Thermocoleostomius sinensis A174: one gene and its partner. The protein of the gene in region 1 interacts with the protein of each later gene in a pairwise test. Links are inferred from orthologs where the notes say so. Each region holds a gene or a part of one and is shown in the gene's direction. Other genes may lie near its edges. The genes, in order: dnaA and OXH18_RS13475.

The links.
Region 2: the proteins of dnaA (region 1) and OXH18_RS13475 interact in binary tests that used the Escherichia coli proteins (3 or more experiments, as listed by UniProt). The link is inferred for Thermocoleostomius sinensis A174 from one-to-one orthologs.

Annotation. Positions count from the first base shown.
Region 1 is NZ_CP113797.1:2,277,090-2,280,358, reverse strand. Bases 229-3,168 are described here. They hold dnaA (chromosomal replication initiator protein DnaA), read left to right. Parts: upstream 229-975; coding sequence 976-2,361; downstream 2,362-3,168. Other genes in these bases: OXH18_RS09895 (valine--pyruvate transaminase), read left to right, coding at 2,466-3,168; rnhA (ribonuclease HI), read left to right, coding at 229-555. Also shown: more of rnhA, read left to right, coding at 1-228; more of OXH18_RS09895, read left to right, coding at 3,169-3,269. UniProt on the Escherichia coli protein: Plays an essential in the initiation and regulation of chromosomal replication. Binds in an ATP-dependent fashion to the origin of replication (oriC) to initiate formation of the DNA replication initiation complex once per cell cycle.
Region 2 is NZ_CP113797.1:3,124,469-3,127,572, forward strand. The notes cover bases 264-3,038. They hold OXH18_RS13475 (HU family DNA-binding protein), read left to right. Parts: upstream 264-1,400; coding sequence 1,401-1,676; downstream 1,677-3,038. Other genes in these bases: OXH18_RS13470 (glycosyltransferase), read left to right, coding at 264-1,164; OXH18_RS13480 (hypothetical protein), read left to right, coding at 1,685-1,882; OXH18_RS13485 (DUF4385 domain-containing protein), read left to right, coding at 2,008-2,481; OXH18_RS13490 (GAF domain-containing sensor histidine kinase), read right to left, coding at 2,882-3,038. Also shown: more of OXH18_RS13470, read left to right, coding at 1-263; more of OXH18_RS13490, read right to left, coding at 3,039-3,104.

The DNA of each region.
Region 1 (3,269 bases):
GTTCCAACCTGGGAATATGTCAGAGGGCACTCCGGAGACGTAGGTAACGATCGCTGTGATGCAATTGCCCGCGCTTTTGCACTTGGGCAAACTCCAGCCTTGCATCAGCACCTCCATTGGGTGACAGCGGGGTCTGCTTCCATGCCAAACACTTCCGGTTCAGAATCAGTTCTAGAAAAAGATACCCACGCCACTGACGGAATTCAGTCGAAGGCGATACAATCCTCTGACGAAGGTAATCACGATCGCCATGCACTCATCGCCTCTAGTTCAGCCATGATAGACTCCACCGCTTCTTCCATCGCTGACGCATCAGATTTGCCACGCGAAGTCAGGGTAACGCAACTCCGAAATTTGGTGGAAACCCTGCACATGGCAGACGAAATTGCTCGCCAAGGATACCTCATTACCAGTTCCGAACTGGCCGATTTAATGGATGTCAATGCCAGCGCTGTTACCAGTCGTGGTGATAACTGGGTTTGGCGAAATTGGGTTGTCTCGCGGGTGCGTCGAGAAGGCAACCAGATTCTGTGGCAACTTGAACGAGTAGATTAGGGCTGAGGGCAAGGGCTAACGGATGAAGGCTAGTCAGAGCTAACGGCTAACGGAAACAACGGCTGGAACTGCCTGTCTAGCCTCGAAGTTTTGTCTCTTGATTTCCCCTCTATCCTTTGTCCTTCAGTACTTAACCTTTCATTTAATATTTCTCCAATTACTTTGTTCGGAGAAAATAACCAGATTGAAATTTATATGGCATTCTATACGCAACATCTAGAGTAAACTTCTTGGCCAGTTCTTAGAAGTAAATGGCTGAGAAATCGACGGTGTTAAGAAAAAGCAACGTTCAGCACATTCATCTTGCGTTGACCACCGCTTGATCTCGCCGCTATCCCTAGCGGTTTCCTTGTTGGGCTGGTTACTAGTTGTAAGTTGAGTCTACCCTGTGACAATTCGGGATCGAGGTGAGTAGTGGACATGACCCTGGAAAATCTCTGGAATCAGGTGTTGGAGCGGTTAGAGCTTCAACTGAGTCGTCCTACCTTCGAAACCTGGATTAAACCGGCCGCTGCTGAGCGCTTAGACGACCATTGTCTCGTCATTTGCACCCCCAATCCATTTGCCCGTAACTGGCTGCAAAAGTACTATGTCAAAACGATCGCCGAGGTCACGCAGGAGATTCTGGGTCATGCTGTAGAAATTCAAATTACGGTGAAACCAGAAACCGAAGTAGGTGGTTCCTCAGAGGGCAATGAGATGCTGTGGCCATTGCCTGCGGAAGTGCCACCTGTAGGTCAAGCGAGTCTGCAAAAGCTGAGACAGACGGAACTGAATCCCAAATATGTGTTTTCACGGTTCGTGGTAGGGGCAAATAACCGCATGGCCCATGCTGCTTCGTTGGCCGTAGCCGAATCACCCGGACGTGAATTCAATCCTTTGTTTCTCTGTGGCGGAGTGGGGTTGGGCAAAACTCATCTGATGCAGGCGATCGGGCACTATCGCTTAGAAATTGACGCCAATTCCAAGATCTTTTACGTCTCGACTGAGCAGTTCACCAATGATCTGATTTCAGCCATTCGCAAAGACAGTATGCAGAGCTTTCGGGAACATTACCGCGCGGTGGATGTACTACTAGTGGACGATATTCAGTTCATTGAAGGAAAGGAGTATACACAGGAAGAATTTTTCCACACGTTCAATACGTTACATGAAGCAGGAAAACAGGTAGTGCTGGCGTCCGATCGTCCTCCAAATCACATTCCTCGCTTACAAGAACGGCTTTGCTCTCGCTTCTCGATGGGGTTGATTGCCGATATTCAGCCACCGGACTTGGAAACCCGAATGGCCATTTTGCAAAAGAAAGCCGAATACGAGAATATGCGCCTGCCGCGCGAGGTGATTGAATATATTGCCAATGGTTACACCTCGAATATCCGTGAGCTAGAAGGGGCCCTGATTCGCGCTGTGGCCTATACCTCAATTTCGGGTCTACCCATGACGGTAGAAAATATTGCCCCCGTCTTGAATCCTCCTAGCGATCAGGTAGAGGCTTCTCCTGATACGGTACTCAAGGCGATCACTGAAGTCTATGGTGTGTCAATCGAAGACCTCAAGGGCAGTTCTCGGCGGCGCGAAATCAGCGTGGCACGGCAGATCGGGATGTATCTCATGCGGCAACATACAGATTTAAGTTTGCCCAAAATTGGTGAAGTTTTTGGCGGTAAGGATCACACTACGGTAATGTATAGCTGCGAGAAAATTTCGCAACAGAAGGAGACCGATCCTGACCTAGCTAGAAATTTGCGCCAGTTAAGCGATCGAATCAGCGTTTCTAGCCAAGCCCAAAAACACCCCCGTAAATAACCCGTAGATAATAGTTCCCTACATTTTCCCGTTTATCCTCTATGCTTTTTTCATGGCATGATGGCCCATCCCTCAACTCTTAATTCTCAACCCTCAACCCTCCTATGAACCCGGCTCTAACTCAATTTGGCGATCGCATGACCCACCTAACTGGAGTGCGGGCGATCATGAAGGACATCATTGAAACGCTCCGATCTGGTCACGGGCAGGATTTCATTAATTTGAGTGCGGGCAATCCGGTAATTTTGCCGGAAGTAGAGCGACTGTGGCGAGAGTGTACAGCAGAGTTATTGGCCAGCCCTGAATACGGCGAAGTGGTGTGTCGCTATGGGTCGAGTCAGGGTTATCAGCCGTTGATTGCAGCCGTGGCAGCCGATTTTAATCAGCGCTATGGTTTGAATCTAACCGATCGCAATGTGCTGATTACAGCCGGCAGCCAAGCGCTTTACTTTTTTGCAGCCAATGCGCTGGGAGGCTACACCGCAGAAGGCAGGTTGAAGCAAATTGTTTTGCCTCTCAGCCCCGACTATACAGGCTATGGCGGCGTAACCCTGATTGCTGAAGCACTGAAAGCCTATAAACCAACGATCGATCGCAATGAAACTCAACACCGTTTTAAGTATCGTCCCGACTTCAGCCAGTTGGAGGTGAATGAATCGACTGGATTTGTGCTGTTTTCTCGTCCCTGCAATCCCACGGGAAATGTGGTATCAGATGAAGAGGTGAAGCAAATCACCGCGCTGTCTAATCGCTACAACGTACCCGTGCTAGTGGATTCAGCCTACGCTCCGCCGTTCCCAGCCCTCAATTTTACCCCAATGACGCCCGTGTTTGGCAGCAATATCGTCCATTGCATGAGCTTATCGAAAGCGGGATTGCCCGGTGAACGCTTAGGAATTGCCATTGGC
Region 2 (3,104 bases), 850 kb from region 1 along the record:
ACCAGTGTAAAGGACGTGGTGGACGAACTCATTGTGCTGGATACTGGCTCCACTGATGAAACCGTGACGATCGCCCAATCCTTTGGAGCACAGGTGCCACACTTTGCCTGGTGCAACGATTTCTCAGCGGCTCGCAATGCATCGCTGAAGTATGCCACAGGGGACTGGATTCTGGTATTAGATGCTGATGAACGGTTAGTACCCGAAATTGTTCCTGCCATGCAGCAAGCCATGCAGCAACCGAATGCACTGGTGATTAACCTATTACGTGCGGAAGTGGGCGCGGTTCAATCTCCCTATTCACTGGTGTCGCGGCTGTTTCGCAATCACCCCGATGTGCAGTTTTCTCGTCCCTATCATGCCTTGGTGGATGACAGTGTGATGCAACTGCTGCAACAAGAACCCCAGTGGCAAGTGCTGAGTTTACCGCAGATTGCCATCCGGCACTATGGCTATGAACCCAGCACGATCGCTGCTCGGCAAAAGCTAGACCAAGCAAGAACCGCCATGGAGGAATACTGGCTGGCGCATCCGGATGATCCCTATGTGTGCAGCAAGTTAGGAGCACTTTATATCCAAATTGGCGACTTTACACAAGGGGTTGATATTCTGCGGCGCGGGTTACGCTCGATCGCCCAATCACCAACTCCCGTCGTCAATCCACAATCCTCCTTTGCCCCTATTCTCTACGAATTACACTACCACCTTGCCATTGCCTACAACCGCCTCCAGCAACCTCCTACCGCTGAACAGCACTATCGATCAGCTATTCAAGTGCCAATTCTCGATTGTTTGAAACTTGGAGCTTACAATAACCTAGGGAGTCTGCTGCAAGCCAAAGGTGATTTAGCTGGAGCCAAAGCCGCCTATGAAGCTTGCTTGAACATTGATCCCAACTTTGCCGTTGGCTATTACAACATGGGCATGGTGTTAAAAGCCTCTGGGCAATTGATGGAATCGGCAGCACAATACCAAAAGGCGATCGCGCTCAATCCTAACTACGCCGAAGCGCACCAAAATTTGGGCGTTGTATTGTTGAAACTTGGCAATATCTTGGAGGGCAAGCAAGCTTTTCTGCGTGCCATTGAACTTCATGAAAGGCAAAATTCACCTGAAGCGGCTCGGCTGCGTCAAGGACTGCAACAAATGGGATTCCGAGTCTAGTCGCAAAAATTGTTTGATGACTTGCGTAACGATCGAGAGATTCATCGGGAACAGTATGCCGACCTTTCCAACTTCCCCACACCGAGGGGGGAGCCGCAGGCAGTGGGATGAATGCGATGCTGCACGACCAAGCATTGGTAGACCCCCCGACACTACAATTTGTGCACTTGTACTAGCCAAACCGAAACAGATGCTCTAGAATGCCGTGAATGTATCGTCATGCGAGGATAATCATCATGAATAAAGGTGAATTGGTAGACGCGATCGCGAGCAAAGCGCAAATTTCTAAGAAAGATGCAGATGTGATTCTCACGGCTACTGTCGATACCATCATGGAAGCTGTGGCCAAGGGTGAAAAGGTGACGCTGGTTGGGTTTGGCACATTTGAACCGCGCCAGCGTGCTGCTCGGGAAGGGCGTAATCCCCAAACGGGCAAAGCCATTCAGATTCCAGAAACCACTGTTCCTGCCTTTTCAGCAGGCAAACAGTTCAAGGAGGCGGTAGCAGAATAGTAGGCGACATGAATCGATTCAAGCCATGCGAACAAGTGGTGTCTTTAGCCGGACGTTCAGGACGAGTACAGCATCCGTGGGTCTGGAATGCGATCGACCTTCCCGGATATTGTCTGGTGTTGTTTGATGGTAATCGAATGCCGCGATGGGTTCGCATTGATCAACTCTTACCCGATCCACAGGCGTCTAGAGATGTTTCTGTATAGCAAACTGTTCATCAGCAAGCCGCGAGGATTGGATCGATTCACTGGTTTATGATGATTGTCATTACAATCGTTGTGCTGCTTGGTTTGGGCACGGCCAGTTAGCCCGACCAGCGCCAGACAAGGTTATGGGAACATTTGACTATTCGTTAGACTTTAAAACGATCGACTTTCGGCAGCATCCAGAACTCTACCGGATTGGTCGGGGCGAACAGGGAGTGCTACTGGTTGAACCTTACAAAAGCGAGATTCTGCCCCATTGGCGATTCAAAACCCCAGACCTTGCCCGTCAATCTGCTGCTACGATTTATCAAATGTTTCTGGACTACAAGGCTCAGTCGGATTTTGTGGGCATGGACATGGCTCGCAAATTTTTGCAAATGGGCTACACTCGCTCGCGGCGTTATGCGAACCATAAATCTGGACGGAAATATGCCAAAGACGCCAAAGGCGAAGGAGCTAAAACCGTTTTACCTCGTGATGAAGATTCCGTTAAAGCTGAATCTGCCAAAATCTTCTATGACATGTGGCAATTGGCAAAGACTGATCCAGACTATCTAAAATTGGCCGATCGACATCGCCAACAATATGAGCAGAAATGAGCGCTAGAGGTCCGAATGAAGCAGTGGTGATGGTAATAGGTGATGGGCCAGTGAAAAGACTGGCTAACTGCTTATCACCCATTACCAAACTTAAAATCGCTCATTTAGAATGGCGGACTGAAAACCCTATAAACTATTAGCAGGCAAGATGGTTGTGCTACAAAGCGTTTCAGGCATTTGACCCATCGACTTACCTTATTTAACTCAATAACTTAACTTAACCTAAGTAACCTATAACTAGCTTTTGAGAAATAACGTATGAGAGCGATATCATTATTGGACTGAAGGTATGCTGTAAGTATGCAGTGACAATCACTATTCGGTGGGGGTCACTATCCTTTAATACTTCTTGCTAGTTTTCAATTCCTGATTAATTGCCAAACTTAACAAAGGCTTAATTTTAAGCAGTTTCTGCTTCGTCTCTCAGTTGTGGCAGTTTAATGACATAGCGATATCCCTCTTCGTTTGAACCTTGAACGCTGATCGAGCCGCCGTGTAGTTCTGCTAATTGACAACTGAGCAGTAACCCCAAGCTTTGCCGCGAGTGGTGATTTTCGATCGAGCCGACTGTTTCTTCGAAATCATTAGATGGCGATATACGTGCTTCAGCTTCCCACTCGTTT